Regions from separate parts of the Streptomyces sp. NPDC044003 genome, predicted to be linked through region 4. Evidence: riboswitches for the same ligand, from Rfam matches in the RefSeq annotation. Region 4 holds a riboswitch; each other region holds the start of a gene.
The links. A riboswitch is a leader RNA that binds a small molecule or an ion and turns the genes downstream of it on or off. The one in region 4 is predicted to bind cyclic di-AMP.
Positions count from the first base shown of each region.

Region 1: it holds a riboswitch for cyclic di-AMP, as region 4 does, so the genes downstream of both, AC07AW_RS26780 (C40 family peptidase) here and AC07AW_RS18870 (M23 family metallopeptidase) in region 4, are expected to answer to the same signal.
Region 2: it holds a riboswitch for cyclic di-AMP, as region 4 does, so the genes downstream of both, AC07AW_RS29715 (M23 family metallopeptidase) here and AC07AW_RS18870 (M23 family metallopeptidase) in region 4, are expected to answer to the same signal.
Region 3: it holds a riboswitch for cyclic di-AMP, as region 4 does, so the genes downstream of both, AC07AW_RS35090 (M23 family metallopeptidase) here and AC07AW_RS18870 (M23 family metallopeptidase) in region 4, are expected to answer to the same signal.

Region 1 covers NZ_JBWKFA010000007.1:140,995-148,695, forward strand. Annotated here, with positions in the region: gene AC07AW_RS26750 (VOC family protein) at 1-345, opposite strand; gene bioD (dethiobiotin synthase) at 350-1,081, opposite strand; gene AC07AW_RS26760 (adenosylmethionine--8-amino-7-oxononanoate transaminase) at 1,280-2,560, opposite strand; gene bioB (biotin synthase BioB) at 2,553-3,794, opposite strand; gene AC07AW_RS26770 (8-amino-7-oxononanoate synthase) at 3,938-5,116, shown strand; gene AC07AW_RS26775 (ATP-binding protein) at 5,287-5,724, shown strand; gene AC07AW_RS26780 (C40 family peptidase) at 5,798-6,274, opposite strand; cyclic di-AMP (ydaO/yuaA leader) riboswitch at 6,278-6,400, opposite strand; gene AC07AW_RS26785 (hypothetical protein) at 6,801-7,106, opposite strand; gene AC07AW_RS26790 (ATP-dependent Clp protease proteolytic subunit) at 7,114-7,701, opposite strand, start outside.
Region 2 covers NZ_JBWKFA010000008.1:324,926-332,626, reverse strand. Annotated here, with positions in the region: gene AC07AW_RS29725 (M16 family metallopeptidase) at 1-306, shown strand, start outside; gene AC07AW_RS29720 (M16 family metallopeptidase) at 303-1,700, shown strand; cyclic di-AMP (ydaO/yuaA leader) riboswitch at 1,901-2,065, shown strand; gene AC07AW_RS29715 (M23 family metallopeptidase) at 2,078-2,848, shown strand; gene AC07AW_RS29710 (GntR family transcriptional regulator) at 3,040-3,723, shown strand; gene AC07AW_RS29705 (HPr family phosphocarrier protein) at 3,859-4,140, opposite strand; gene AC07AW_RS29700 (bifunctional acetate--CoA ligase family protein/GNAT family N-acetyltransferase) at 4,348-7,335, shown strand; gene AC07AW_RS29695 (DUF5998 family protein) at 7,377-7,701, shown strand, end outside.
Region 3 covers NZ_JBWKFA010000013.1:649-8,349, reverse strand. Annotated here, with positions in the region: gene AC07AW_RS35130 (sigma-70 family RNA polymerase sigma factor) at 1-56, opposite strand, end outside; gene AC07AW_RS35125 (rhodanese-like domain-containing protein) at 231-725, shown strand; tRNA gene AC07AW_RS35120 (tRNA-Met) at 791-864, shown strand; gene AC07AW_RS35115 (MerR family transcriptional regulator) at 970-1,710, shown strand; gene AC07AW_RS35110 (hypothetical protein) at 1,796-2,173, shown strand; gene AC07AW_RS35105 (PLP-dependent cysteine synthase family protein) at 2,237-3,259, shown strand; gene AC07AW_RS35100 (MFS transporter) at 3,256-4,467, shown strand; gene AC07AW_RS35095 (PP2C family protein-serine/threonine phosphatase) at 4,591-5,805, shown strand; cyclic di-AMP (ydaO/yuaA leader) riboswitch at 6,007-6,154, shown strand; gene AC07AW_RS35090 (M23 family metallopeptidase) at 6,166-7,266, shown strand; gene AC07AW_RS35085 (aldo/keto reductase) at 7,311-7,701, shown strand, end outside.
Region 4 covers NZ_JBWKFA010000004.1:392,832-400,532, forward strand. Annotated here, with positions in the region: gene AC07AW_RS18855 (STM4012 family radical SAM protein) at 1-1,019, shown strand, start outside; gene AC07AW_RS18860 (STM4011 family radical SAM protein) at 1,029-1,892, shown strand; gene AC07AW_RS18865 (SGNH/GDSL hydrolase family protein) at 1,879-2,673, opposite strand; gene AC07AW_RS18870 (M23 family metallopeptidase) at 2,826-3,779, opposite strand; cyclic di-AMP (ydaO/yuaA leader) riboswitch at 3,782-3,956, opposite strand; gene AC07AW_RS18875 (tyrosine-protein phosphatase) at 4,313-5,134, shown strand; gene AC07AW_RS18880 (DUF6126 family protein) at 5,141-5,296, opposite strand; gene AC07AW_RS18885 (helix-turn-helix domain-containing protein) at 5,316-5,945, opposite strand; gene AC07AW_RS18890 (aspartate aminotransferase family protein) at 6,021-7,406, opposite strand; gene hpnH (adenosyl-hopene transferase HpnH) at 7,403-7,701, opposite strand, start outside.

The sequences.
Region 1 (7,701 bases), on a different contig from region 4:
TCATCCCGTCACGAAGCAGAACTCGTTGCCCTCCGGGTCCCGCATGACCTGGAAGGAGCCCTGCTCGTCGGTGACGAGCCCGCCGACCGTCACCGCCCCGAGCGGCACCACCTCCTCGGCCGCCCGTGCCGGATCCGCCACCTCCACGTCGAGATGGACCCGGTTCTTGACGGCCTTGCCCTCCGGCACCCGCTGGAAGGCGATCCGTACGAACTCCGGCGGATCCACGTACGACCAGTCGGCGCTCCGGTCGACGGGATCGCCGCCGAGGAGCCCGGCCCAGAAGCGGACGAGCGCCGCCGGGGCGGCGCAGTCGAAGACGATCTCCTGAACTCGTGCGCGCATACCGTCAGCCTACGGAGACCGGTGCCGCCTGCGCCCCCGCGAACGCCTCCGCGTCCCACGTGCCGCCGAGCTCCGGAGCCAGCCAGCCGCCCGCCGCCGCCCGGAACTCCGCCGGGTCGAGTGCCCCCGAACCCTCCGGTACGGCTCCGAGCAAGGGAGCGCCCGCGGCCTGCGGCAGGTCCGCGAGGTTGCAGCGCGCCGCCAGGTCCGGCGCGTCCGGCCAGCTGCCGACGACGACGCCGAGCTGCTCGATCCCGCGGGCCCGCAGGGCCTCGGCCGTCAGGGCCGTCGAGTTGAGCGTGCCGAGACCGGCCGGGGCCACCACCAGGACGGGCGCGGCGAGCAGCGCGGCCGCGTCGGCGAGGGTGCCGCCCTCCTCGTCGAAGCGGACGAGGAGGCCGCCCGCTCCCTCCACGAGCACCAGGTCGTGCTCCTCGGCCAGCTTCCGGGCGGCCTCGGCGACCTCCCGGGGGCCGACCGGAGCCATCCCCGCCCGCCGGGCCGCCGTCCCCGGGGCCAGCGGCTCCGGGAAACGGCCCAGCTCGGCGGAGGCCGTGGCGCCGGAGAGGCGTACGACCTCGTCCGCGTCGCCTTGCTCGTCCGGGCCGATGCCCGTCTGGGCGGGCTTGAGGACGGCGACGGTGCGGCCGGCGGCGGTGGCGACTGCGGCGACGGCCGCGGTGGTGATCGTCTTGCCGATTTCCGTGCCGGTGCCGGTGACGATGATGATGCCCATGGGGGGTCCTTCCTTGGTCGTGCGGGCGGTGCGGGCGGTGCGGGTTCAGGCGCGGGAACCTCTGGCGCCGGTCAGGGCGCCGTTCCGTTGTGCCCACCCTCCCCCAAGCTCTCGGCTTCGCTCGAGCAGGGGGGACCCCCATCGCCCCTGCGGAACGATTGCCCACAACGGCGGGGCGCAGCCCACGACGGGCATCCGTCAGCCCGCCGCCGCTGCCGCCCTCACCGCCGTGCAGATACGCGCCAGGTCCTCGTCGCCCGTCACGTACGGCGGCATCGTGTAGATCAGGTCGCGGAACGGGCGCAGCCACACGCCCTCCCGGACCGCCGCGCGGGTCGCCGCCGCCATGTCGACCTCGTGGTCGAGCTGGACGACGCCGATCGCGCCGAGCACCCGCACCTCGCGGACGCCCGGGAAGCCGGCTGCCGGGGCGAGTCCGTCCCGCAGGCCCGCCTCGATCCGCTTGACCTCGACCTCCCAGTCCTGGGAGAGCAGCAGGTCGATCGAGGCGAGGGCGACGGCCGAGGCGAGCGGGTTCCCCATGAACGTCGGCCCGTGCGCCAGGACCGGGACCTCGCCGCGCGAGATCCCGTCGGCGACGCGGCTCGTGCAGAGCGTCGCCGCCATCGACATGTAGCCGCCGGTCAGCGCCTTGCCCACGCACATCACATCGGGGGAGACCCCCGCCCGGTCGGCGGCGAACAGCGTGCCCGTCCGCCCGAACCCGGTCGCGATCTCGTCGAACACGAGCAGCACGTCGTGCGCGTCGCAGGCCTCGCGCAGCACCCGCAGGTACGCCGGGTCGTGGAAGCGCATGCCGCCCGCTCCCTGCACGACGGGCTCCACGACCACCGCGGCCAGCTCGTGCGCGTGCTCGGCGATCCGGGCCCGGAGCAGCTCCGCGTACGACTCCTCGTACGCGGCCGGCGGCGCGTCCGTGAACACCTGCCGCTGGAGCACCCCCGACCACAGCTCGTGCATCCCGCCCTGGGGGTCGCACACGGACATCGGCTGCCAGGTGTCCCCGTGGTAGCCGCCGCGCCAGGTGAAGAGCCGCTGCTTCTCGGGGCGGCCGAGGGAGCGCCAGTACTGCAGGCACATCTTGGCCGCCACCTCGACGGAGACCGAGCCCGAGTCGCTGAGGAAGACGTGCCGCAGCGGCTCCGGGGTGATCTCCACGAGCCGGGCGGCGAGCCGGACGGCCGGCTCGTGGGTGAGCCCGCCGAACATGACGTGGCTCATCTTCTCCAGCTGGCCGCGCACCGCCTCGTTGAGCACGGGGTGGTTGTAGCCGTGGACCGCCGACCACCACGAGGACATGCCGTCGACCAACTCGTCCTGTCCCTCGACGGGTTCGGCGAGCCGGAGGCGCACCCCGGACGCGGACGCGACGACCAGCGGCTCCGCGCGGCCCGGCATGGGGCCGTACGGATGCCAGACGTGCGCCCGGTCCAGGGCGAGGAGTTCGTCGTTACGCATTCGGCGCGAGGTCCGTGCCGGCGCCCCGGCGGCGTACGGCCACCAGGTCGGTGCGGGCCTCGTCGGCGGTGCGCGCCGGAGCCGCGGAGGGCGCCGCGTGACCGCCGCAGGGGCCGCAGCCGCCGCCCTCCTCCGCGTGCGAGCCGCAGCCGGCCGAGGCCTCGGAGCCGCAGCCCGCCGAGGCCGTCGAGCCGCAGCCGCCCGTCGCGCCGGCCGCGGCGAGTGCGTCCGCGCGGTGCTTCGGGAGGGTGGTCGTGCCGGCGCCCTCCACCTCGAAGCCCGCGTCCGCGATCATGTCCAGGTCGGCCTGGCCGGCCTGGCCCTCGCTGGTCAGGTAGTCGCCGAGGAAGATCGAGTTCGCGATGTTCAGCGCCAGCGGCTGCATCGAGCGCAGGTGGACCTCGCGGCCGCCGGCGATCCGCACCTCGACGTCGGGGCAGACGAACCGGACCATCGCGAGGATCCGCAGGCAGCGCTGCGGGGTGAGGTTCCACTCCTTGGCGAGCGGGGTGCCCTCGAAGGGGATCAGGAAGTTGACCGGCACCGAGTCGGAGTCGAGCTCGCGCAGCGCGTACACGACGTCGACCAGGTCCTCGTCGCTCTCGCCCATGCCCGCGATCAGACCCGAGCAGGCCGACAGACCGGCGGCGTGCGCCTTCTGCACGGTGTCCACGCGGTCCGCGTAGGTGTGGGTCTTGGTGATGTCCCCGTACGTCGCCTCGGACGTGTTCAGGTTGTGGTTGTACGCGTCGGCGCCGGCCTCCCGCAGCCGCTCCGCCTGGCCGTCCGAGAGCAGACCGAGGCAGGCGCACACCTCGACGCCCTCGTTCTGCTCCTTGATCGCCTCGATCGTCTTCCCGACGCGCTCCACGTCCCGGTCCGTCGGACCGCGGCCGCTGGCCACCAGGCAGACCCGCTTGGCGCCGCCCGCGACACCGGCCGCCGCGGCCTGCGAGGCCTCGTCGGGCTTCAGCCACGTGTACTTGAGGATCTCGGCCTTCGAGCCGAGCCGCTGCGAGCAGTACGAGCAGTCCTCGGGACAGAGACCGGACTTCAGATTGACCAGATAGTTGAGCTTCACCCGGCGCCCGAACCACTGACGGCGCACCTTGCCGGCCGCCGCCACCACATCGAGCAGTTCGTCGTCGGAGGTCGCCAGCACGGCGAGCGCTTCTTCACGGGTCGGCAGCTCGCGCCGCAGCCCCTTCTCCACCAGCGTGTTCAGCAGGTCCATAACCGCAGATCCTTGCTTACCGCCCACCCCCGGGCCAAGGAGGATCCGAACAAACGCCCCCGATAGAGGTGTGTGGATGACCACATCCCGACCTCGGCATCCTGCGGTTAGGGTCTGTGCGCTGCCTACAAAAGGATCGCCGCATGTCTCTGGCCGACGACACGCGGGCCGCGGGCCCGCGCCGCACCGCCTTCGACTGGACCGACGCCGAGGCGCGTCGCCGGGCCGAGGCCGGTCTCGTCCGGACGCTGCGACCCCGGGCGGCCGAGTCGGACCTCCTGGACCTGGCGAGCAACGACTACCTCGGCCTCACCCGCCGCGCGGAGGTCACCGGGGCCGCGGCCGAGGCGGCCGGGCGCTGGGGCGCAGGCTCCACCGGCTCGCGGCTCGTCACCGGCACCACCCGGCTGCACACCCGCCTGGAGCGCGAACTCGCCGAGTTCTGCGGCTTCGAGGCGGCCCTCGTCTTCTCCTCCGGCTACACCGCGAACCTCGCCGCGCTCACCGCGCTCGGCCGCCGGGACTCCCTGATCGTCTCCGACGCCTCCAACCACGCCTCGATCGTGGACGGCTGCCGTCTCGCGCGCGCCGAGACCGCCGTCGTCCCGCACACCGACCCCGAGGCCGTCGCCAAGACCCTGGACGCGCACCCGGGGCGCCGGGCCCTGGTCGTCAGCGACTCCGTCTTCTCGGTCGACGGCGACAAGGCGCCGCTGGGCGAGCTCGCCGACGCCTGCCGCGCGCACGGTGCCGGACTCGTCGTCGACGACGCCCACGGCTTCGGCGTCCTCGGCGAGGGCGGCCGGGGCGCCCTGCACGAGGCGGGGCTCGCGGGCGACGAGGACGTCGTCGCCACCCTCACCCTCTCGAAGTCCCTCGGCAGCCAGGGCGGCGCCGTGCTCGGCCCGGCCCGGGTGATCGAGCACCTGGTGAACGCGGCCCGCACCTTCATCTTCGACACCGGGCTCGCCCCGGCCGCCGCCGGCGGCGCGCTGGCGGCCCTGCGTCTGATCGTGGCCGAACCGGGCCTCGCCGAGCGGGCCCGTACCGTCGCCGCGACGCTGCACCGGCTCCTCACGGAGGCCGGCCTCACCGCCGCCCGGCCCGACGCGGCCGTCGTCTCGGTGCACGCGCCCTCCCCGGAGGCGGCGCTGCGCTGGGCGGCGGACTGCCGTGAACAGGGCCTGGCGGTCGGCTGCTTCCGGCCCCCGTCCGTCCCCGACGGCATCTCGCGGCTGCGGCTCACGGCCCGGGCCGATCTGACGGACGCGGAGATCACGCGGGCGGTGGAAACGATCCTGCGGACCGCACCCCAGGTCTGACGGACCGTCGGGTGGTCCAAGAGCGGTCACGGACAGCAGAGTTCACCGCTTCGGGCGACAGATGGGGACATATCTTGGTGGAACGCCTGCCGGGGCGGCACGATCGGTGGGACTCTGACGCGAAGCGCGATCCGGGGCGGAAGCCCCGGCGGGAAAGGGACAGCGTCGCCATGGCAGACCATCAGGAAGCATCCGTCACTCTGCCGAGCGATCCCGCGTCGGTCCCCACGGCCCGGCGGTTCGTCGCGGAGGTCCTCGACGGGTGGGGTCTGGACGGTGCGGACGACCTGGCGGACGGGATCCGCCTGATGGTCTCGGAACTGGCCACCAACGCCGTCCTGCACACCTTCGGGCAGTCACCCACCTTCACCATCGACGTCCGTCTGGAGCGCGAGGAGCGACTCCACATCGGCGTCACCGACAGCCACCCGCGCTGGCCCCGCCGGCTCCCGGCGGCGGTCCAGCAGGACAACGGCCGGGGCATGGTCATCATCCGCTCCCTGGCGGCGGAGGCGGGCGGCCGGCTCTCGGTCACACCGACCGAGGAGGGCGGGAAGACGGTCTGGATCACCCTCCCGTGGACCCCGGCGACCGCCTCGTACGTCTAGGGGGTGAGAGTCCCGGCGCAGGGGTGCGGCGGCGCCACCGCACCCCTGGGGCGGGGTCAGAGGCCGGCGGGCGTCATCGGACGCGGCCGTAGTAGACCTTCGACGTCCAGATCGCGTCGAGCTTCACCCAGGATCCCGTCTTGGGCGAGTGCCAGATCTTGCCGCTGCCGGCGTAGATGCCCACGTGGTAGACGCTCCCGCCGGAGTGGAAGAAGACCAGGTCCCCCTTCTGTCTGCTGGACGCGGAGATGTGCCGGGTGTTGTTGTACTGCTGCTGCGCGGTGCGGGGCAGCGACTTGCCCGCCTGCTTGTACGCGTAGAGCGTCAGACCGGAGCAGTCGAACCTGGAGGGTCCGGCGCTCCCGTACCGGTACGGGGCTCCCTTCTTGGACGCGGCGACGCTCAGTGCCTTGTTCGCGTATGTGGTGGCTGCCTGGGCCTCGGGTGCCGCACCTGGTGCGAGCAACGTGCCGCCGACGGCGGCGAGGGTGAGAGCCGAGACGGCTCCGGCCCGGGACAGCAGGGACGGGACGTGCATCTGCGCAGTCATGCGCAACCCTTCGTCAGCCGCCTGCGAAGGATGACCTGTCGGGTTCGGACTGGCGAAGATGCCCGGCCGCGGCTGCGGCTTCACCCCAAGGGACGGCCCCGCTGCGAGAAACAGCGCGTACGTCCCGTACTGCTCGGGTCCTCCACTCCTGCCGATCCACTCCTGTCGACCAGACGTCCGGGACAGCGGCAGGACTCGGCGTCCGCCCGGACCGCCCCGCCGCGGATGGCGGGGGCTTGTCGTCGACAGGGATCTTGACCCACAACCAGGGCGAAATCCGAGCTGAAACGGCGATATGTGAGGCTCCTCACGACTGATCCATACGGGTGGACAGGCGGGCTTTGTGATCTTCGGAGGTTTGACCGACGAGCCCCGCACCAGCGGCGGAACGTCCCATTCCGCCAAATGCGTACACCTGTTGCGCAACTCACCCGCCCCATATGTCGACTCGTCGACTACGCCGAACGGGGGAGCGATTCTGCGATCCGTGTCGGCCGACCGGACCTCGACACGACATGCCGGAATGTCAACTAGCCCGCGTGCGGGGGACGGTGACGCGGTCGGCGCGGCGCTCGCCGTCCAACACCCGTAGGGCGCGCGCCAGAGTGTCCGCGTGGACCTCGCTCTCGCCCCGCATATGCATGAGCGTCAGGGCCTCGCGCAGCGCCTCCGCGCGTCCCACCAGGGCCTGTGCCGCGCGCAGCGCCCCATAGGTATGCGTACCCCTGGATGGGTTGATCTTCCCCAGGAGGTCGACGACTTCGAGGTACGCGTCGATCAACTCACCCTCGGCGCGGGTCAGCGCGGGCAGCGGCGGCAGCTCGGGCACCACGGCCGGCTCACCGCGCCGCGCCGGTGTCGCGCCGGCTCGTGATCACGTGGTCCACCAGTCCGTACGCGACGGCCGCGGGCGCGTCCAGGACGCTGAGGCGGTCGATGTCGGCGTCGATCCGCTCCCGGCTCTGCCCGGTGTACTCGGTGAGCATCCCGGCCACCAGGGCGCGCAGCCTCAGCAGTTCGCGCGCGTGGATGTCGAGGTCGCTCGGCTGTCCCTGGAGGGGCTCGTCCATGGCCGGCTGCCGGAGGGTGATGCGGGCGCCGGGGAGGACCATCCGCTTGCCGGGGGTGCCGGCGGCGAGCAGGACGGCGGCGGTGGACGCGGCCTGGCCCAGGCAGGTGGTCTCCACGTCGCAGGAGAGCGTCCGCATCGTGTCGTGGATCGCGGTCATGGCGCTGATCGAGCCGCCGGGGGAGTTGATGTAGAGCGAGATGTCCTGGCCGGGCGCCGCGTAGTCGAGGTGCAGGAACTGCGCGATGACGTCGTTGGCCGAGGTCTCGTCGATGGGTGTGCCGAGGAAGACGATCCGGGCTTCGAGGAGCTTCGAGTACGGATCGAGGGTCCGGGTTCCGAAGCTGGTCCGCTCCGT
Region 2 (7,701 bases), on a different contig from region 4:
GCCGAGGGTCCCACGCCCGAGGAGATGGAGCGCGCGCAGGCCCAGTTGGAGCGCGAGTGGCTGGACCGGCTCGGCACCGTCGCGGGCCGCGCGGACGAACTGTGCCGGTTCGCCGTGCTGTTCGGCGACCCGCAGCTCGCCCTGACCGCCGTCGACCGTGTCCTGGACATCACCGCCGAGGAGGTGCAGGCGGTCGCCGCGGCCAAGCTGCGCCCCGACAACCGCGCGGTGCTCGTCTACGAGCCCCTGGCGACCGAGCAGAGCGACCACGCCGACGGCGATGACGAAGAGGGAGCGGACCAGTGACCGACGCCGCCGTGTCTTTGACGAGCATGGACTTCCACCCGCAGCCCCGGCCGGGCACCGCGAAGCCGTGGGCCTTCCCGGCCCCTGACCGGGGGAAGCTGGACAACGGTCTGACCGTGCTCACCAGCCACCGCCCCGGCCAGCAGGTCGTCGCCGTGGAGATCTTCCTGCCCGCCCCGCTGGACGCCGAGCCCACCGGTCTCGACGGTGTGGCCACCATCATGGCCCGCGCGCTCTCCGAGGGCACCGACGAGCACAGCGCCGAGGAGTTCGCGGCCGAGCTGGAGCGCTGCGGCGCCACGCTCGACGCGCACGCCGACCACCCGGGCGTACGGGTCTCCCTGGAGGTCCCGGTCTCCCGGCTGCCCAAGGCGCTCGGCCTGATCTCCGAGGCCCTGATCGCCCCGGCGTTCCTCGACACCGAGGTCGAGCGGCTGGTGCGCAACCGTCTCGACGAGATCCCGCACGAGACGGCCAACCCGGCCCGCCGCGCCGCCAAGCAGCTCTCCAAGGAGCTGTTCCCGGCCGAGTCCCGGATGTCCCGGCCGCGCCAGGGCACCGAGGAGACCGTCGCCGCGATCGACGCCGCCGCCGTCCGCGCCTTCTTCGAGGCGCACGTGCGGCCCGGCACGGCCACCGCCGTGGTCGTCGGCGACCTGACGGGCGTCGACCTCGACAAGGTCCTCGCCGAGACGCTGGGCGCCTGGACCGGTGAGCCGGCCGAGCCGCTCCCGATGCCGCCGATCACCGCCGACGACAGCGGACGGGTCGTCATCGTGGACCGTCCCGGCGCCGTGCAGACGCAGCTGCTCATCGGCCGGATCGGCCCGGACCGGCACGACCGCGTCTGGCCGGCCCAGGTCCTCGGCACGTACTGCCTCGGCGGCACCCTGACCTCGCGTCTGGACCGGGTCCTGCGCGAGGAGAAGGGCTACACGTACGGCGTGCGGGCCTTCGGTCAGGTGCTCCGCTCGGACGCCGAGGGGAACGGCGCCGCGATGCTCGCCATCAGCGGATCCTTCGACACCCCCAACACCGGCCCGGCACTTGAGGACCTGTGGAAGGTGCTGCGCACGCTCGCAGCCGAGGGCCTCACCGACGCCGAGCGCGAGACGGCCGTGCAGAACCTGGTGGGCGTGGCACCCCTCAAGTACGAGACGGCCGCCTCCGTCGCCGGGACGCTCGCCGACCAGGTGGAGCAGCACCTCCCGGACGACTTCCAGGCCCAGTTGTACGCGCGCCTGGCGGAGACCGGCACGGTCGAGGCGACGGCCGCCGTGGTCAGCGCCTTCCCGGTGGACCGCCTCGTCACCGTCCTCGTCGGCGACGCGGCGCAGATCGCGGAGCCGGTGCGCGCCCTCGGCATCGGTGAAGTGACCGTCGTGACGGGCTGATTCCGGCCCCGAGGCGACAACAGGAGGACCCTGACGACCTAGTTCGTCGGGGTCCTCCGCTTTGTCCGTATTGCAGGTAAGAGTGATCGTTTGCCCTGTGGCATGTCTTACAAAAGGCGTGTCTGGTTGGTGATTGAAAGACGATCCGCATAGCGTCGGTGCGACTGTTCGTCAGTTGCACGTGCCGCATCCGCGGCATCGGACAGTCATCGCCGAGTCCCCGTCAGGCGCGAGCCTGGGGAGCCGGGGACCCACACGTAGTCCCTGGGGTGAATCGGGCGCCTTCGTCTCGACGGAGGGGCTCGTAGGAGACCTTCCTGCTCCGAACCCGTCAGCTAACCCGGTAGGCGAGAAGGAAGGAAAGGATCAGCCTCTACATGGCGTTCACCCGTGCCACCGGGAAGCATCGTGGTCCGAGCCGGATGGCGCGCCGCAGCGTGGGCATCGCCGGCGTCGCGACGCTCGCCACCACCGGCGTCATCGGAACCCTCGCCTCCCCGGCGCTCGCCGCCGACACGGACAACCGCTCCGTCGAGGACACCGGCCTCACCCAGGTGATCACCGAGGACTCCCTCGTCGACCCGATCAACGCCCAGGCCGCCGCCCAGGAGCAGGAGGCCGACGAGGCCATCGCCAAGGCGAAGGCCAAGGCCGAGGCGAAGCGCAAGGCCGAGGCCCGCGCCAAGGAGATCCGCCTGGAGCGCGAGCGCGCCGCCCGCGAGGCCGAGCGTCGCCGCCTGGCCTCCTTCCAGCTCCCCGTCGCCGGCTCGTACGTCTCCACCGGCTACAAGGCCGGCGGCTCGCTCTGGTCCTCCGGCAGCCACTCCGGCATCGACTTCCACGCCGCCTACGGCACCCGGGTCGTCTCCGTCGGCTCCGGCACCGTCGTCGAGGCCGGCTGGGGCGGGGCGTACGGCAACAACATCGTGATCCGGATGAACGACGGCACGTACACCCAGTACGGCCACCTCTCCTCCATCGGGGTCTACGTCGGCCAGACCGTCGAGCCGGGCCAGCAGATAGGCGTCTCGGGCTCGAGCGGCAACTCCACCGGCCCCCACCTCCACTTCGAGGCGCGCACGAGCCCCGAGTACGGCTCGGACATCAACCCTGTCGCGTACCTCCGCGCCCGCGGCGTCCAGGTCTGACCCGGCCTCCGCCGCACACCGCGTCGCAAAAGCCCCGGCTCGTACTGAGCCGGGGCTTTTCGCTGGCCAAAAGATATCCATGGATTCCGCTGGGGCATCGGAAATTCCGGCGCGCTGCAATAGAGTCGCAGATCGGGCGCAGAACAGGCGCCGACGGAATTGACTCGCGCGGACCAAGGCGGAGGTCGGACATGCGCATTCCCGCGCACTCGGTATGCACGGCGATCCGGGACGACATCGTCTCCGGCGTGTTCGAGCGGGGCAGCCGGCTGACCGAGGAGCAGCTCGCCCGCCGGTACGGGGTCTCCCGCGTCCCGGTCCGCGAGGCGCTGCGCACCCTGGAGTCGGAGGGCTTCGTCGTCACCCGCCGCCACGCGGGCGCCCATGTCGCCGAGCCGACCGAGCAGGAGGCGGCCGATCTGCTGGACATGCGGGCGCTGCTCGAACCGCTGGGGGCCGCGCGGGCCGCGCAGCGGCGCACCGAGGCACACCTCAAGGTGCTGCGCGGCCTGGTCAGGCTGGGGCAGGAGCGGGCCAGGCGCGGGCAGGGCGAGGATCTGCGCTCGCTCGGCGGCTGGTTCCACGAGACGCTCGCCCAGGCCTCCGGAAGCCCGGCCCTGACGGCGCTGCTCACCCAGCTGCGGCACAAGATCGCCTGGACGCACGTGGTGGACCAGCCGGCCCAGCCGGTGGAGGCCTGGGCCGAGCACGGCGCGATCGTGGACGCCGTGGCGCGCGGCGACGCCGAGCGGGCGAGGTCGCTGACCGCGCTGCACGCGGAGCGTTCGATGTCGCTGCACCGGCTCAAAACCCCGGAGCGAGGCCGTGTGAGGGTTTCGCAACATGCCGTCAACACGGCGAGTGCCCGGAATTAACGCGCACACCGTATACAAAGAATAGGCATTCGGCCGCGCTTTTTGTGCTGCCCGGAAATAGGCCCGTGCAATGCGAATGGCCGTGGCCGCCGGAATTTCGGCGGCCACGGCCATTCGCCGTGCGGGGGACCGGGATCAGACGGTCTCGGGGAGCTCGTCCAGGCCCTCGGCGACCAGCTTCGCCAGGCGGTCGAGGGCGTCCTCGGCGCCGTCGGCCTCGGAGGCGAGAACGATCTCCTCGCCGCCCTGCGCGCCCAGACCGAGCACCGCGAGCATGGAGGCGGCGTTCACGGGGGTGCCGTCGGACTTGGCGATCGTCACCGGCACGCCGGAAGCCGTGGCGGCACGGACGAAGATGGACGCGGGGCGGGCGTGCAGGCCCTCGGCCCAGCCGACGTTGACGCGGCGCTCAGCCATGGTGTTGCCCTTCAAGTCTCAAGCGGGTTGTCTAGACCAGTCTCTCACGGGTTGCGCGGTGCTCACGCCGACCTTCGGCCCGGGCAGGACCACCCTTCGACCCGGGCCGGACCGTCCGTCGGCCCTCCCCAGCTTGCAGCACCATGCATCCCACGCACCTGCCCCGCGCCCGGTGCCGCTGTCGTGTCGCGGTCGTAGGCTGACCCCATGCAGAGCGCGTCGGAGCAGTCGGAAGCGGCGGAACCACCGGCACCACCGGCGCGGCCGGCCCCACCGGAGCACGCCTACCCCGACCACTGGGAGGCGGACGTGGTGCTCCGCGACGGCGGCACCGCGCGCATCAGGCCCATCACCGCCGACGACGCCGACCGGCTCGTCAGCTTCTACGAGCAGGTCTCCGACGAGTCGAAGTACTACCGCTTCTTCGCGCCCTACCCGCGTCTGTCCGCCAAGGACGTCCACCGCTTCACCCACCACGACTTCGTGGACCGGGTCGGGCTCGCCGCGACCGTCGGCGGCGAGTTCATCGCCACCGTGCGCTACGACCGCATCAACGCCCAGGGCCTGCCCGCATCCGCCCCCGCCGACGAGGCCGAGGTCGCCTTCCTCGTCCAGGACGCCCACCAGGGCAGGGGCGTCGCCTCCGCCCTCCTCGAACACATCGCGGCGGTCGCGCGCGAGCGGGACATCCGGCGCTTCGCCGCCGAGGTGCTCCCCGCCAACACCAAGATGATCAAGGTCTTCACCGACGCGGGCTACACCCAGAAGCGCAGCTTCGAGGACGGCTCCGTCCGGCTCCACCTCGACCTCGAACCGACCGACCGCTCCCTCGCCGTCCAGCGCGCGCGGGAACAGCGCGCCGAGGCGCGCTCCGTGCAGCGCCTCCTCACCCCCGGGTCCGTCGCCGTCGTCGGCGCGGGACGCGCCCCGGGCGGGGTCGGCCGCACCGTCCTGCGCAACCTGCTCGGCGCCGGCTTCACGGGACGGGTGTACGCGGTGAACGCCGCGCTCACCGGAGAGACCGAGTTCGACGGCGTCCCCGCCCACCCCTCCGTCGGCGCCATCGGCGAACCGGTGGACCTGGCGGTCGTCGCGGTCCCCGCCGAACGGGTGCCCGAGGCCGTCGCGGACTGCGGCGAACACGGGGTGCGCGGCCTCGTCGTGGTCTCCGCCGGATACGCCGAGAGCGGCGCCGCCGGCCGCGAGCGCCAGCGTGAGCTCGTACGGCAGGCCCGCTCGTACGGCATGCGGATCATCGGCCCCAACGCCTTCGGGATCATCAACACCGCCGACGACGTCCGGCTCAACGCCTCGCTCGCGCCGCAGATGCCGGCCGCCGGGCGGATCGGGCTCTTCACCCAGTCCGGCGCCATCGGGATCGCCCTCCTCGCCGGACTGCACCGGCGGGGCGCCGGGCTCTCCTCCTTCATCTCGGCCGGCAACCGCGCCGACGTCTCCGGCAACGACTTCCTCCAGCACTGGTACGACGACCCCGGCACCGACGTCGTCCTGCTCTACCTGGAGTCGATCGGCAACCCGCGGAAGTTCACCCGGCTCGCCCGGCGCACCGCCGCGGTCAAGCCGGTCGTGGTCGTCAAGGGCGCCCGGCACAGCGGCAGCGCCCCGCCCGGCCACCGGGTCCCGGTCACCCGCATCCCGCACGCCACGGTCTCCGCGCTGCTCCGGCAGGCCGGGGTGATCCGCGTCGACACCGTCACCGAACTCGTCGACGCCGGACTGCTCCTCGCCGCCCAGCCGCTGCCCGCCGGGCCCCGGGTCGCGATCCTCGGCAACTCCGAGTCGCTGGGCCTCCTCACGTACGACGCCTGCCTGACCGAGGGGCTGCGCCCGCTGCGGCCGCTCGACCTGACGACGGCGGCGGTCCCGGCGGACTTCCGGGACGCGCTGGCGGCGGCGCTCGCGGACGAGACGTCCGACGCGGTCGTCGTCACCGCGATCCCCTGGGTCGGGGAGGACGGGGCCACCGAGTTCGGCGACGGCGAGGTGCTCGCGGCCGCCCTCCGCGAGGCCGTCGCCTCCGCCCCCGCACCGACGAAGCCGGTCGTCGTCGTCCATGTGGAGATGGGCGGCCTCGCGGAGGCCCTCGCGGTGGCGACGAGCACGCGGCCGACGGCACCGGGGCGCGGAGCCGTCACGTCGCCCGGGACTCGCGCGGACGGGCCCCGCCCCGCAGCCGCCCCCGCCACCACCTCCGTGCAAGCAACCGGCCCCGTACAAGACGCCAGCCCCGTACAAGAAGCCAGCCCCGTACAAGAGCCCGGCCCCGTACAAGAACCCACCACCCCCGCGCAGCAGGCCCAGGCCACCATCCCCGCCTACCCCGCCGCCGAGCGGGCCGTGCGTGCCCTGGCCGAGGCCGTGCGGTACGGGCAGTGGCGGCGGCAGGCCGCCGAGCCCGGCCGGGTTCCCGAGTACGAGGACATCGACGAGGCCGGCGCCGCCGCGCTCATCGAGGGGGTCCTCGGCGCCGACGGCGTCGACGCCCGCGGTGTGACCCTCGACACCGAGGAGGCCGGGACGCTGCTCGCCCGGTACGGCATCACCGTCCTGCCGACCCTCCCCGCGCCCACGCCCGACGCCGCCGTCGCGGCCGCCGGCCGGCTCGGCTACCCCGTCGCGCTCAAGACGACCGCGCCCCATCTCCGCCACCGCCCGGACCTCGGGGGCGTCCGGCTCGACCTCGCCACCGAGGAGCAGCTCCGCACGGCGTACGCCGAGGTGACCGAGGTCCTCGGCAAGCCGGAGGAGCTCCAGCCGGTCGTCCAGGCCATGGTGCCCCGGGGCGTCGACACCGTCGTCCGCTCCGCGATCGACCCGGCCGTCGGCGCCGTCCTCTCCTTCGGCCTCTCTGGCGCGGCCTCCGAACTCCTCGGTGACACGGCCCACCGGCTGGTTCCGGCCACCGACCGGGACGCCGCCGAACTCGTCCGCTCCCTCCGCACCGCCCCGCTGCTCTTCGGCTGGCGCGGCTCGGCCCCGGTCGACACCCCGGCCCTGGAGGAGCTGCTGCTGCGGGTCTCCCGGCTCGTCGACGACCACCCCGAGGTGGTCGCGGTCTCCCTGGAGCCGGTGGTCGTGGCACCCCGCGGGCTCTCCGTCCTCGGTGCGACCGTCCGGCTGGCCCCGCCCGCGCCCAGGACCGACCTGGGGCCGCGGAGCCTGCCACGTTACTGACGGGGCCGGAGGGGGCCCCTCGGCCCCGTAGGATGGAGTCCATGGCAAAGAGCGGTACGACGACCCAGGGGCTGCGCGCGGCGATCGAGCGCAGCGGCTACTACCCGGCCCTCGTGGCCGAGGCGGTGGAGGCCGCCGTCGGCGGCGAGGCCATTTCGTCGTACGTGGTCCACCAGGAGACCACCTTCGACGCGAACGAGGTCCGGCGCCACGTCACCGTCCTCGTCCTGACGCCGCACCGCTTCATCGTCAGCCACACCGACGAGCAGGCCGCGGACACGAGCTCCCCGACCCCGTACGCCACGACGTCCACCGAGTCCGTGAAGCTCGACCGGATCTCGTCGGTCGTCGTCAGCCGCGTGGTCG
Region 3 (7,701 bases), on a different contig from region 4:
GTCTGGTCCTGGGTCTCGTGGTCCACTCGTCGATCTCCCCGTTCGCGTCCCGTCATGCCGTCATGACGGATCAGAATCCGCAGATGTGACACCGGAGGCGAGCACGACGGGTCCCGGTACGTGAGATCCCCGCCGTCTCGTGGCGAACGCCCGGGATTCCCCGGCCGAAGCCCCCGACCACCGTGAATCCCCACTTCAGCACGGTGATCTTCGTCCGTAGATTGATCACCATGACGACGACAACGACGCAGGTCAACCCCGTACTCCGCACCCCGCCGGCCTCCCCCGCCGCCGCGGCCGCCTACTTCTCGGCCAGCCTCGCCTTCCATGCCGACGTCTCCGACGTGGCCTCCGCGCTCGCCACCGCCGCCGCCGAGGGCACCGACCCGGGCTTCGTCGTGATCGACTCCCGCTCCACCGCCTCCTGGGACCAGGGCCACGTCCCCGGCGCGATCCACCTGCCGACCGCGCTCATCCCCGAGCAGGCCGAGCAGCTGCTGGACCGGTCCGTGCCGGTCGTCACCTACTGCTGGGGCCCCGGCTGCAACGGCGCCACGCGCGCCGCGCTCGCCCTCGCCGAGCTGGGCTTCCAGGTGAAGGAGATGCTCGGCGGCTTCGAGTACTGGGTGCGCGAGGGCTTCGCGTACGAGACGTGGGAGGGGCCCGCGGAGAAGGCGGCCGACCCGCTGACGGCGCCGGTCGACTCGGACGACTGCGGCTGCTGACGACGAGCCGACGGACAACCGATTTCGTGATCGCCCCGGTCATGCCGTAGAGTCATGTTCACCGACGCGGGGTGGAGCAGCTCGGTAGCTCGCTGGGCTCATAACCCAGAGGTCGCAGGTTCAAATCCTGTCCCCGCTACTCAGTAGCAACGAAGACCCGGATTCTCAGGAATCCGGGTCTTCGTCGTTTCCGGCTTCTTCACCGCTTGACCTTTACGCAACGTCAAGATTTAGCGTTCTCGGCATGGAGTGGTCGATCCAGGAGATCGCCAAGAAGGCCGGCACCACCAGCCGCACCCTCCGCCACTACGGCGAGCGCGGACTGCTGGAACCGAGCCGGATCGGCGCGAACGGTTACCGGTACTACGACCAGGCGGCGCTCGTGCGGCTGCAGCGGATCCTGCTGCTGCGCGAGCTGGGGCTCTCGCTGCCCGCCATCGCCGAGGTCCTCGCCGGGCAGCGGGACACGTCCGCCGCCCTGCGCACCCATCTCGCCCTCCTGGAGCAGGAGCGCGAGCGCATCGGACGCCAGATCGCGTCGGTGCGGACCACTCTCCACAAGACCGAGAAGGGAGAAGAGCTCATGGCCGAGGAAGTGTTCGACGGTTTCGACCACACGGTGTACGAGGAGGAGGTCACCGAGCGCTGGGGCCGCGAGGCGTACGAGAAGGGCGACCGCTGGTGGCGCTCGCTCAGCGACGCGCAGAGGAAGGCGTTCATGGACGAGCAGGCCGGCATCGCCCGTGACTTCGGGCAGGCGGCCCGGGACGGCCTCGCCGCCGACAGCGACGAGGTGCAGGCCATCACGCGGCGCCAGATCGCCTGGCTGTCGACGACCACGACGCCGAGCAAGGAGTACGTGATCGGACTCGGACAGATGTACGTCGACGACCCGCGCTTCACCGCGAACTACGACCGGCACGGCGAGGGCACCGCGATCCTCGTCCGGGACGCGATGAAGGTCTACGCCGAGCGGAACCTCTGACAGGGCTGTCTGAAGTAAACGGTGGCCAAAAGCGTGCCTGCCTCTTTGCAGGTGTGCCACGCCCCACCGTAGCCTCACGCGCACCATGAGCGACCAGCGTGTGAGCGAAGTGAGCCGGCGGGCGCCCGCCGTGCTCGTCCTGCTCGCGCTTCTCACCCTCCTCGTGAGCGTCTGCCACGGCCCCCACGGGCACGTCCTGCCGAACTCCGGCACCGCGACCCTCTCCGCCCCCGCGCTCCCGCACGGCTGCGAGCAGTCCGGGGACACCTGGACCTTCGACGCCCACCTCCCCGCCCAGGCCGCCGCCTCCCCGCTCGCCGTGCCGCACGCCGGCGGAGCCGCTGTCCTGCCGTACGCGGCGGACCTCCGCGACGACCCCCGCGCGCGCTGCGTCCGGGACCGGGCGGGCCCCGGCCCCGAGCCGGGCCGACTGCTCATCGCCCTCGGGGTGGACCGGAACTGAGCCGGGTCCCGCACTCGCGTGACCAGGTTCCCTTTCGCGTACCCACCCCAAGGACGTACTCCCATGACCGCACCACTGATGCTTCCCGTCGAAGGGCAGACCGTCGGCAACACCCCCGTCCTGTGGACGGACGACGGCTACTGGGCCAAGCTCGAAGGCTTCAACTTCGGCGGCATCAAGGACCGCGCCGCCCTCTACATGGTCGAGCAGGCCCGCCGCCGCGGGGAGCTGCGGCCCGGCGCCCCGATCGTCGAGTCGACCTCCGGCACGCTCGGTCTCGGCCTCGCCCTCGCGGGCGTGCTCCACGGCCACCCCGTGCACGTCGTCACCGACCCCGGTCTCGAACCGATCGTCGAGCGGATGCTCGTCGCCCACGGCGCCGAGGTCCATGTCGTCCCCGAGCCCAGCCCGCAGGGCGGCTGGCAGCAGGCCCGGATGGACCGGGTCGCCGAGCTGCTCCTGAGCCTCGACGGGGCCTGGTGGCCCAACCAGTACGGGAACCCCGACAACTGCGACGCGTACGCCGGGCTCGCCGCCGAACTGTCCGCGCAGCTCGACCGGATCGACGTGCTCGTCTGCGCGGTCGGCACCGGCGGCCACTCCGCCGGGATCTCCCGGGCCCTGCGCGCCACCAGCAGCCCGGCCCTGGAGCTGGTCGGCGTGGACTCCGTGAACTCCACCGTCTTCGGCCTGCCGGCCGGTGAACGGCTGATGCGCGGCCTCGGCTCCTCCATCCACCCGGGGAACGTGGACCACGGGGCCTTCGACGAGGTCCACTGGGTGGGCCCCGCGGAGGCGGTCCGGGCGGCCCGCCGACTGGCCTCGCGGCACTTCGCGACCGGCGGCTGGAGCGTCGGCGCGGTCGCGCTCGTCGCCGGCTGGCTGGCCCGCACCCGGCCGCGCGGGACCCGGATCGCGGCCGTCTTCCCCGACGGGCCGCAGCGGTACTTCGACACCGTCTTCAACGACGAGTTCTGCGCGGCGCACGGGCTGCTCGACGGGCCCGTACGGGAGGACCCCGCCGCGTACGTCTCCGACACGTCCGTCAGCGGCTGGACCCGGCGGGTCCTGGAGCGCGCCAAGTGACCCTCGCGACCGCGCCCTCCAAGGGGGGCATCTGGAAGCAGAGCCGCACCTTCGATCCGGCCGTCCGGCTGCTCTTCCTCAACCAGCTCACCATCAACCTCGGCTTCTACATGCTCATGCCGTACCTGGCCGCGCACCTCGCGGACGGGCTCGGCATGGCCGCCTGGGCCGTCGGGCTCGTCCTCGGCGCCCGGAACCTCTCCCAGCAGGGCATGTTCCTGGTCGGCGGGGCGCTCGCCGACCGGCTCGGCTTCAAGCCGCTCATCGTGGCCGGCTGCGCGCTGCGGACGGTCGGCTTCGGGGCGCTCGCCTTCGCGCAGTCGCTGCCGATGCTGATCGCCGCCTCGCTCGCGACCGGCCTCGCGGGGGCGCTGTTCAACCCCGCCGTGCGGGCCTGTCTCGCGGCGGAGGCGGGGGAGGAGCGCCGGGTGGAGGCCTTCGCGCTGTTCAACACCTACTACCAGGCGGGCATCCTGCTCGGGCCGCTCGTCGGGGTGGCCCTGACGGGGGTGTCGTTCCGGCTGACGTGCGTGGTCGCGGCTGTGCTGTTCGCCGGCCTGACCCTCGTACAGCTCCGGCATCTGCCCGTACGGGTCTCCGAAGCGCCGCAGGAGCAGCGGGGGCAGTTCCGTACGGTCCTCGCCCACCGGACCTTCTGGCTGTTCTCGCTCGCCATGACCGGCTCGTACGTGCTGTCCTTCCAGGTCTATCTGGCGCTGCCGCTCGCGGCGGGCGGTACGGGAGCGACGACGGCGCTGTTCGCCGTCTCGGCGCTCGTCGCGCTCGCCGGACAGCTGCGGATCACGGCCTGGTGCCGGCGCCGCCTCAGCCGGGAGCGGTGTCTCGTCCTCGGTCTCGCCCTGATGGGCGGGGCGTTCCTGGTCCCGGCCGTCCTGGGGCGCGGTCTGGTGGGGCTGCTGTCGTGCGCGGCGGTCCTGGCCGTCGCGAACGCGGTGCTCTACCCGTACGAGATGGACACCGTGGTCGCGCTGTCCCGGGGGCGCTGGGTGGCCACCCACTACGGGCTCTACAACACCGTGTGCGGGATCGGGATCACCCTCGGGAACCTGGGGACGGGCGCGCTCCTCGACGTCACCGGCTGGTCGGCGGCGCCGTGGCTGGTGCTGTGCGCGGTGGGCCTGGTGTGCGCGGCGGCGATGGCGCTGCTCGCCCGGGGCGGACGGCTCGCGGAGGGCGGGGCCCCCTAGGGACCGTCCAAGGGGGGTGTACGCCCACTCGGCCCCGTGGGAGTCGCCGCCCCGTCCGGCGGCGGCCACCCTGGGAGGGCGCGGTGCGGACCGCGGCCGGTCGGACCGGGCAGGAGAGCACAGGTGGGGCACCCCCTAGGAGCGGCGGGCGGAGGGCGGCGGGGCGGTGAGAGCGGCCGCCCCGCGTACCGCGGTGCCCGGCGGTTCATCCGTGCGCTGCCCCCGCTGGTCATCCTGGGCGGTGTCGTCTTCGACCTGGCGACACCGCCCGAGTACACGGCGGCGCCGCTCTTCTCCGCCGCCCCGCTGATCGCCGCGCCCCTCTTCTCCCTGCTGACCACCCTGCTCACCGGGATCGCCGCCGTCCTCGCCTCGATCGGGCTGCACGTCTACAACGGCACCGTCGACGAGATCCCCGCCCTCACCGAGACCCTGACCGTCGTCACCGTCTCCGCGCTCGCGCTCCTCATCAACCGGGTCGTGCGCCGCAGCGGCGAGCGGCTCGCCTCGGCGCGGGTCATCGCGGAGACCGCGCAGAAGGCGGTGCTGCCGATGCCCGCCGAGCGGATCGGCGGGCTGCAGTGCGCCGCGCGGTACGAGGCGGCGCAGGCCGACGCGTTCATCGGCGGGGACCTGTTCGCCGTCCAGGACACCCCGCACGGGGTGCGGCTCGTGGTCGGGGACGTCCGGGGCAAGGGGATGGACGCGGTGGAGGCCGTCGCCGTCGTCATCGGGGCCTTCCGGGAGGCGGCGGAGCAGGAGCGGAACCTGGAGGGCGTGGCGCAGCGCCTCGAACGGGCGCTGGCCCGGGAGGGCACCCGCCGGCACGGGCTCGACGCCTTCGAGGGGTTCACCACGGCGGTGCTCGCCGAGATCCCGCGCGCCGACGGGAGCGGGACCTTCGACGGTTTCGTACGGGTCGTCAACCGCGGGCACCCGCCGCCGCTGATGCTGCACGCGGACGGGCGCCTCGACTCGCTGGAGCCGGGCGAGGCGGCGCTGCCGCTCGGCATGGGCGACCTGGCGGCGTGGCCGGACCGGGCCGAGGCGCGACTGTTCCCGCCGGGCGCGACGCTGCTCTTCTACACGGACGGCCTCTCGGAGGCGCGGAACGCGCAGGGCGTCTTCTACGATCCGGCGGCGCGGCTCGCCGGGCGGATCTTTCCGGGGCCCGAGGAGCTGCTCGACGCGCTCGTGGACGACGTACGGCTCCACACGGGCGGCGGGTCGACCGACGACATGGCGCTGCTCGCGGTGAGCCGCCCGGCGACGGGGCAGCCCGAGCGGCGCCGGACGATGCCGGTGGTGCCGCCGGGCGAGTCCGGTCACCGGGCGTAGTCGAGGGGTGTCACTGCGATAACAATTGACTTAACGTCAGATCGCGAGTGTTTGACGGGCTCGCTCTGAAGGGGGGTCAAGTCGGGTCATTACCTCTCAATTCAATGAATGATCAAGGGGAACGGCTTGGAATCGGGACCCCCTGTCTATTAACGTTCGATAACGCAGTGCGGTCGTCCCAGCCGTCGCAAGAGGCGGCACCGTGCGCACGCGCCGAATCCTGAAAAGGAACCGGGGAACCACCACTTGGGGTGAATCGGGCCCCTTCGCACTCGTGCGAGCGTGCCCGTAGGAGACCTTCCTGCTCCGAACCCGTCAGCTAACCCGGTAGGCGAGACGGAAGGAAAGGAGCGCGCCCCCGTGGCGTCCAACACCCCCGCACCCGAAGCCCCCTTCGATGCCTTCGGTGGCGGTGCGGGTCCCGCCGCCCCGGACACCGAGTGGAACCCCACCGAGGGCTCCCTCCGCGCCGAGAGCCGCTCCGGCGGCCGGCACCGGGTCGTCAAGCAGCGCTCCAACTTCGCCCGCTCCTCCACCGTCCTCGGCGTCGGCGTGATCGCGGCCGTCGGCGCGGGCGGCCTCGCCACCGCGCAGGAGAAGCCCCCGGTGGCCATTTCGCTGCCGGACCTCCCCGACCTGAACCTGCCGGACGCCCACGACCTCCCCGGCGTCGGCGACCTCCTCCCCGAGGAGGACAGCGCGCCGGTCACCGCGGCCCTCGCCAACCCGAACCCGCTCACCGACGCCACCTACACCACCGCGGCCGACGAGCGCACCGAGCAGGCCGCCGCCCCCGCCGCGGGCGAGGCCCTGCGCGCCCGCATCCTCCAGCAGGCCGAGCAGCAGCAGGCCTCCGCCGACGCCGCCGAGCTCGCCGCCGTGGAGAAGGCGGCCGCCGAGAAGGCCGCCGCCGAGGCGCAGGCGAAGGCGGACGCGGCGGAGAAGGCGGCCGCCGAGGCGCAGGCGAAGGCCGAGGCGGAAGCCAAGGCGAAGGCCGAAGCGGAGGCCAAGGCGAAGGCGGAAGCGGCGGCCGAGGCCGAGCGCCTCGCCCAGCTCGCCGCCAGCTACTCGCTGCCGGTGTCCTCGTACACCCTCACCGCCACCTACATGCAGGCCGGCTCGATGTGGTCCTCCGGCTACCACACCGGTCTCGACTTCGCCGCCCCCACGGGCACCCCGCTCAAGGCGGTCCACGGCGCCACCGTCAAGTCGGCGGGCTGGTCCGGCTCCTACGGCTACCGGATCGTTCTGGAGCTGGAGGACGGCACCGAGGTCTGGTACTGCCACCTCTCCTCCATGCTGGTCAGCGCCGGCCAGACCGTGAGCACCGGCGAGACCATCGGCCGCGTCGGCGCCACCGGCAACGTCACCGGCGCCCACCTCCACATGGAGGTCCACACCGCCGGCGGCGACGGCATCGACCCGGCGGCCTGGCTCCGCTCCAAGGGCCTGAGTCTCTGAGACGACCCGGAATAGGCCCGGCGGCGGAAGCGGTTGATCGACGCATGACTTCTCTCCGCACGCTGGGCAGCTCCGACCTGCACGTCTTCCCCGTGGCCCTGGGCGGCAACGTCTTCGGCTGGACCGCCGACGAGGCCGAGTCCTTCGCCGTCCTCGACGCCTACGCCGCCGCAGGCGGCAATTTCGTCGACTCCGCCGACGTCTACTCCGCGTGGGCCGAGGGCAACGAGGGCGGCGAGTCCGAGACCGTCATCGGCCGCTGGCTCGCCTCCCGGGGCAACCGCTCCGACATCGTCGTCGCCACCAAGGTCGGCGCCCACCCCCACTTCAAGGGCCTCTCCGCCACCACCATCAAGGCGGGCGCGGAGGAGTCCCTGCGCCGCCTCGGCACCGATCACATCGACCTGTACTACACGCACTTCGACGACGAGTCCG
Region 4 (7,701 bases):
CGCCCACGTTCCTGACCGCCGCGGAGCTGTCGCGCCTGTGCGACATCGCCGAGAAGCGGATGGGCGTGGATCTGCGGGCGGTGCCCCTCTCCGTGGAGACCTCACCGGCGACCGCGACCGCCGACCGGCTCCGGCTGCTCGCGGACCGGGGCGCGACCCGGCTCAGCATCGGCGTGCAGAGCTTCGTGGAGGCCGAGGCGAGGGCCGCCGTCCGGCCCCAGCACCGCGCGGACGTCGAGGCGGCGCTCGGCCGGATCCGGGACACGGGGGTTCCCGTCCTCAACATCGACCTGATCTACGGCATCGACGGGCAGACGGAGCGGTCCTGGCGGGTCTCGCTGGACGCCGCGCTCGCCTGGCGGCCCGAGGAGCTGTACCTCTATCCGCTGTACGTGCGCCCGCTCACCGGTCTCGGCCGGCTCCAGGACCCGGCGGCCGCCGACCGGGAGTGGGACGAGCAGCGGCTGCGTCTCTACCGGTACGGCCGGGACCATCTCCTCGCGCACGGCTACGAGCAGGTGTCGATGCGGATGTTCCGCCGTGCGGACGCCGGTCCCGCGGGGCCGGACGACTACGCCTGCCAGACGGACGGCATGATCGGCCTGGGCTGCGGAGCCCGGTCGTACACCTCGGCCCTGCACTACTCCTTCGACTACGCCGTCGACATGCGGGAGATCCGCTCGATCATCGACGCGTACACGGAGACCGAGGACTTCTCCCGCGCCGCGCACGGATACGGGATGAGCGAGGCCGAGGCCCGTCGCCGTCATCTCCTCCAGTCGCTGCTGCAGGCCGAGGGCATGCCGGTCGCCGGGTACGAGGAGCGGTTCGGGTCCTCGCCGTTCGCGGACTTCGGCCCGGAGCTCGCCCGGTTCGAGGAGTACGGATGGCTGGATGCGGACGCTCCGGCGGGGCTGCTGCGGCTGTCGCCCGAGGGACTCGCGTACTCGGACGGGCTCGGCCCCGAGCTGTTCTCCCCCTCGGTGGCGGCCGCGATGGCCGCGTACGAGGCGAAGTAGGCGGCGGCCGTGGATCTCACTCTTCTCTACCGGGGGCCGCTCTCCTCCTGCGACTTCGACTGCCCGTACTGCCCGTTCGCCAAGCGCCGGGACAGCCGGGAGCAGCTGCGCGCGGACCGGGCGGCGCTCGAACGGTTCACCGGCTGGGCCGCCGCGCAGACCGGGGACCGGCTGCGGATCCTCTTCACCCCGTGGGGCGAGGGTCTGGTCCGCTCCTGGTACCGGCGGGCGCTGGTCGAGCTGTCGCGGCTGCCGCAGGTGGAGCGGGTGGCGATCCAGACCAATCTGAGCTGCCGGACGGAGTGGCTGGCCGAGGCCGACCCGGAGAGCGTGGCGCTCTGGTGCACGTACCACCCGGGGCAGACGGCGCCCGAGCGGTTCCTCGCGAAGTGCCGGGAGCTGGCGGAGCGGGGCGTCCGGTACAGCGTGGGCGTGGTCGGTCTTCCGGAGCACCGGGAGGACGCCCGCCGGCTGCGGGCCGCGCTGCCGCCGCACGTCTACCTCTGGGTGAACGCGGCCGAGGGGCACAGGTACACCGACGCGGAGGCCGAGGGGTGGACGGAGCTCGACCCGTTGTTCCCGTACAGCCGGCATCCGCACCGCTCGGCGGGGCTGCCCTGCCGCACCGGTGAGTCGGTGATCTCGGTGGACGGCGAGGGGACGGTGCGGCGCTGCCACTTCGTCAGGGCCGAGCTGGGGAACCTGTACGACGGCTCGTACCGTGCCGCCCTGCGTCCCCGCGCCTGCCCCCTCGCCGTCTGCGACTGCCACATCGGCTACGTCCACCTGGAGACGCTGCCGCTGTACGACGTGTTCGCCGGCGGGGTCCTGGAGCGGATCCCCGCCGCCGTACCGCCCGCTACAGGGGCATGAGGTCCGGACGCTTGGCCTCGACGTGGTCGCCGGAGCTCTCGCCGCGCAGCCGGCGCCCGATCCACGGCACCAGGTACTCCCTGGCCCAGTGGATGTCGTCGCGGCGCACTTCGAGCGTGCCGCGCGGCGGGACCGGCGGCCAGGGCTGGTCCGGGTCGGCGGGCACCGGCAGGCCGAGGACCTGGGCGGCGCGCAGGGCGACGCGGGTGTGTCCCTCGGGCGAGAGGTGCAGCCGGTCGTCGTCCCAGGCGCGCCGGTCCTGGACGGACTTCAGCGACCACAGGTCGAGGACCGGGCAGTCGTAGCGGTCCGCGATGGCCCGGACGTGTCCGTTGTAGGTGGCGATCTTGCCGCGCAGGTGCTTGAGCAGGGTCACGTCGCGGGTGTCGAAGCCGGTGGTCACCATGACCGTGCCGACGGCGGAGGTCAGGTCGGCGACGGCGCGCTCGAAGCGCTCGGCCACATCGTCCGGGTCCGTTCCGGGGCGGATGATGTCGTTGCCGCCCGCGCAGAAGGTCACCAGGTCGGGGGCGAGTTCCTTCGCCCGGGGGACCTGTTCCGCCACGATCTGGTCGAGAAGGCGCCCGCGTACGGCCAGGTTGGCGTAGCGGAAGTCGTCGTGCTCCGGCAGCTGGTCGGCGAGCAGGACCGCGAAGCGGTCCGCCCAGCCGACGTACGTCCCGTCGGGCCCGGGGTCTCCGACGCCCTCGGTGAAGCTGTCACCGATCGCCGCGTACGACCCGAATGCGTTCTTGTCTGTTGATGTCGAATCGTCTGCCACGGAAACACATCCTTCCCTTTCGGATGTGACCTACGCGACCGTAAGGAAGGGTTGACGGAGGGTGACATATGCCACCGATAAAGATTCCGCCAAGCCGGAATACGCCGGAAGCCCGGCACGTGCGTGCCGGGCTTCCGGAGGACGACGTGCCGTCAGATGCTCACGCCGTGCTGGCGCAGGGCGGCCAGCGGGTCGATGTCGGAGCCGTACTCCGGCCCGGTGCGCATCTCGAAGTGCAGGTGCGGGCCGGTGACGTTGCCGGTCGCGCCGGAGAGGCCGATCTGCTGGCCGCCGCTGACGGTCTCGCCGGCGGAGACGGAGATCGAGGACAGGTGGGCGTACTGCGAGAAGGTGCCGTCGGCGTGCTGGATGACGACCTGGTTGCCGTACGCGCCGCCGTCGCCCGCGGAGTAGACGGTGCCGGGGCCGACCGCGACGATGGTGGTGCCGGTGGAGGCGATGAAGTCGACACCGGTGTGGTAGCCGGAGGACCACATGGAGCCCGAGGCGCGGTACGGAGTGGAGATGCCACCGCTGACGGGGGCGAACCAGCCGGAGGAGGAGGTCGTGCCGGCCGACGAGGAGGTCGCGGAGGACGACGAGGCGCTGGTCGCGGCGGCGGCCGGGGCCGAGGAGCGCTCGCTGCTGCGGGAGGCGCGCGGGGCGTCGCCGTTCTTGCCGGAGCTCTGCGTGCTCTTGTGCGCGGCCTTCGGCGCGGCGGCCTTGGCGGTGCTCTTCGCGCCGAGGGTGAGCTTCATGCCGGGCAGGATCAGCGAGGGGTTCTCGCCGACGACCTGGCGGTTGTCCTTGTACAGCTTCTGCCAGCCGCCCGCGAGGTGGTGCTCGGCGGCGATCTTCGACAGGTAGTCGCCGCGGACGACGGAGTACGTCTTCGGCGCGGCCTTCGCAGCGGCGGGCGCGGCCTCGACGGCGGCGGCCTTCACCTGGGCGAGGGCCTGGGCGGGAGCGGCGGCCGGGGTGGCGGCGTGGGCGCCGGTGGCTCCGAGGAGCGGGAGGGCGACGACGGCGCCGCCGGTGCCGGCGGCGGCGATGCCACGGGTCAGGCGGTTGGCCTTGGGGCGGCGGTGCTTACCCTTCGCGGGCATGGCGAATTCCTCTCCGTCGCCTGCGAGGTGAGCTGTCGGGTTCGGACTGGAGATGTCCGGCCGCGTTCTCACGCGACTTCACCCCGAGCCGTCCTTCTTCGAGGGATCGGCGTACTTACCTGGGTCCCCCGCTCCTGCCTTGTACGGGTGAGTGCGGATTCCGGGCGGTGGCAGGATTCGGCGGTCCGACCGGAGTGAGCGCGACGCTAGACGAGTGGGGTCGGCGTGAACAAGCCACGGTTTTCAAGTGCTCTTGGATCGCGCAATATCCGTCCGGAATTCCGGTCACCCTCCGTGGATGACGGTCCCTCGATCTCCTTTTCCCGGGGGGTATTTGGAAAAGACGATCAGGCACGGTCCGTCACGGTTATGACGCTGCTCACGCGCCGGTCCCCATCTCCCCTGCAACCGGGGCGGGTTATACCGAACTCCTCAATACGGACAGATCACCCATTCCCGTCCGAGGGGGTGCGCGCTGCGACCCTCACCGGAGATGATTGCCCCAGGAACCGATCTACAGAACAGGAGCAGCCGTGACGGAGCAGCTGCCGCAGATCCCGCCCGCCGAAGCCGACGAGCCCGAGCTGGCGGAGGTCCGCAACTTCCGGGACGTGGGCGGCCTGCCGACGACGGACGGGCGCGCCGTCCGTTCCGGCCGCCTCTTCCGCAGCGGCCATCTCGCCCACGCGACGGAGGGCGACGCCGCCTTCCTCGCCTCGCTGGGCCTGCACACCGTCTTCGACTTCCGCAACGAGGCGGACCGGAAGATCGAGGGCGCGGACGTCGAGCTGCCCGGCGTGCGGAACGTGAACATACCGCTCAACGACCCGGCCGACGGCAAGGAGTTCTGGCGGCTGGTGCGCGAGGGCGAGATCGCGCAGCTGCGGGAGATCCTCGGCGACGGCAAGGCGGCCGCCCGAATGTCCCATTCGTACCGTAAGAACGTGCTGGAGCGGACCGAGGAGCACAGCCGGCTCCTCCACTCCATGGCGGAGGAGAGCGTCCCGGCCCTGCTGCACTGCGCGGCCGGCAAGGACCGGGCCGGGGTCGCCATCGCGATCACCCTGCTCGCGGTCGGGGTCGAGCGGGAGGCGATCGAGGCCGACTACGTGAAGTCGAACGCCCCGCACCGCCGCTACCGGGTACGCCGCAGCTCCACCTCCCCGGACGCGATGTCGCCCGAGGTGATGGAGCTGCTCAGCCCGCTCTTCGACGCGCGGGTGGAGTATCTGCGGGCCGCGTTCGAGACGATCGAGACGACCTGGGGCTCGGTGGACGGCTACCTCGCCGAGGGCCTGAAGCTGGCCCCGGAGACCCGCGAGCGGCTGCGGGAGCGGCTCCTCACCGAGGGATAGCCCCGGCTACTGGTTCTGCCCGCCCAGCATGAAGAGCAGGTAGAGGAAGCCGGCGAAGAGGTGGCCGGCGACCAGATAGGCGAAGAGGCGGAGCACGAGCCCCTTGGGGAACTTGCCTTCACCGCGCTCCTCGCCGGTGACCGGTACGGACTTCTCGGACATGTCGGTCCTTTCTGGTGCGTCAGCGCCGGTGCGGGGTCCCGTCGCCGAGGCACAGCTCGGCGGCGGGGCTCTGCATCAGGGTGTGAACGAAGAGCAGCTCGGCCCCGCCGGGTGTGGCGGCGCCGATCCGGTGCGGGGTGAGCGAGTCGAAGTGCGCGCTGTCCCCGGGGTCGAGCACATGGACGGCCTCGCCGAGCGCGAGCCGTACCCGCCCCTCCAGGACGTGGATCCACTCCTCGCCGGGGTGGACGCGCACGATGTCGGCCCGGGTGGCGTACGGCACGTGGACCCGCAGGCACTGGAGGGCGCGCCCGGCGCCGCCCGCCTGCCGGTAGATCCAGCCGTCGGCCTCGACGGGTTCGGAGCGGCCGGCCCGGACGACGGGGTCGCGCTCGGGGGGCGTCTCGCCCAGGAGCTCGGAGACCGTCGTACCGTAGATACGGGACAGGGCGAGCAGCATCGGCAGCGAGGGCTGCCGGTTCCCGGTCTCCAGGCGCGAGAGGTGGGCCGGCGAGAGACCGGCCCGCTGGGCGGCGGCCTCCAGGGTGAGTCCCCGGCGGCGGCGCAGGGCCCGCAGCTGGGGGGCGACGTCGGGCAGGACGTCGGGGGTGACGGGGTCCGGGGAGGTGTCCCCGGGGACGTGGTCCATGCGTCCATTCCGCCAGGATCGTGCCTCTGAGGCAAGTTTCTTGCCTCAGAGGCAAAACCCGCGTCGCGGCAGGCGTCAGCGCTGTGCGATCGCCTGCTTGACCAGCGTCTTCCCGAAGTCCCACATCAGCCCGCCGCCGCCGTGGGCGTCGTCCATGACCGCGGTGAAGGCGGTGACGAACCGGTCCACGTCCGCCTCGTCGATGACCAGCGGCGGGATCAGCTTGATCACCTCCAGGTGGTCCCCGGAGACCTGCGTGAGGATCCGGTGCCGCTGGAGCAGCGGCACGACGACCATCTGGGCGAAGAGACCCTTGCGGGCCGCCTGGAGCATCGTCCAGCGCCCGCGCAGACCGATCGAGGAGGGCCGCCCGAACTCGATCCCGATCATCAGGCCGCGCCCGCGGATCTCGTGCAGCAGCTCGTACCGCGGTACGAGCTCCTTCAGCCGGCCCGAGAGCAGCTCGCCGATCCGGCGGGCGTGCGCGACGGTGTCCTCGTCCTCCATGACCGACAGGACGGCGAGCCCGGCGGCCATGGCCTGCGCGTTCGATCCGAAGCTGGCCGAGTGGACCAGGACCCGGTCCATCGACGAGTAGACCTTCTTGAAGATCCAGTCCTTGCCGAGGGTGGCGCCGACCGGCACATAGCCGCCGGAGAGCGCCTTGGCGACACAGACCAGGTCCGGCTCGACGCCCTCCTCGTGCTGGTAGGCGTAGAAGTCCCCGGTCCTGCCGAGGCCGGTCTGCACCTCGTCCGCGATGAGCAGCGCGCCGTGCCGGTGCAGCAGCTCCTGCGCGGCCCCCAGGAAGCCCGGGGGCGCCTCGTGGACGCCCTTGCCCTGGATGGGCTCGACGACGAAGGCGGCCACGTCGCCCTTCCGCAGCTCCCGCTCCAGGGCGGCGAGGTCGCCGAGCGCGATCGCCGTGTCCGGGAGGAGCGGGTCGAAGCCCTCCCGGAAGCCCTGCTCGCCGTTGACGGAGAGGGAGCCGGTGGTGAGCCCGTGGAAGGCGTGGGAGCAGTAGACGATCCTGGTCCGGCCGGTGGCGTACCGGGCGAACTTGAGGGCGGTCTCCACGGCCTCGGTGCCGCTGTTGCCGAAGAAGACCCGGTCGAGGTGCGGGCTGTGGGCGAGCAGCTTCTCGGCGAGGAGACCCGGCAGCGGCGGGCAGTCGAAGCGGGTGAGGTCGGCGAGCTGGGCGTCCAGGACGTCGTGGAGGGCCTTGCGGACGACGGGGTGGTGCCGTCCGAGGCCCATCACGCCGAAGCCGGCGAGCATGTCGAGGTGGTCGACACCGTCGGCGTCCCAGAAGTGGGCGCCCTCGGCCCGCTCGTAGACCTTGTCGAAGCCGATGGTGTGCAGCATGCGGGGCAGCTGGTGGTTGAGGTACTTGGCGTGCAGCTCGTACCGCTCCGCGCCGCGCTCGGAGAGCAGCGCCCGCAGGTCGAACCCGCCGGTCATGACTTGTCGTTCCCGGAGACGGTCTCCCTGACCGCGCGCAGGGACTCCTTGAGGGAGCTCATGGTGGCGAGGACGGCGGTGGGCTCGTAGCCGCAGTGCGCCATGCAGTTGGCGCAGCGCGGGTCCTTGCCGCGGCCGTACTTGTCCCAGTCGGTGTCCTCGACGAGTTCGCGGTACGTGGGGACGTATCCGTCGCTCATCAGATAGCAGGGGCGCTGCCAGCCGAAGAGCGAGTAGTTGGGAATGGCCCAGGCGGTGCAGGGGAAGTCCGCCTTTCCTTCCAGGAAATCCAGGA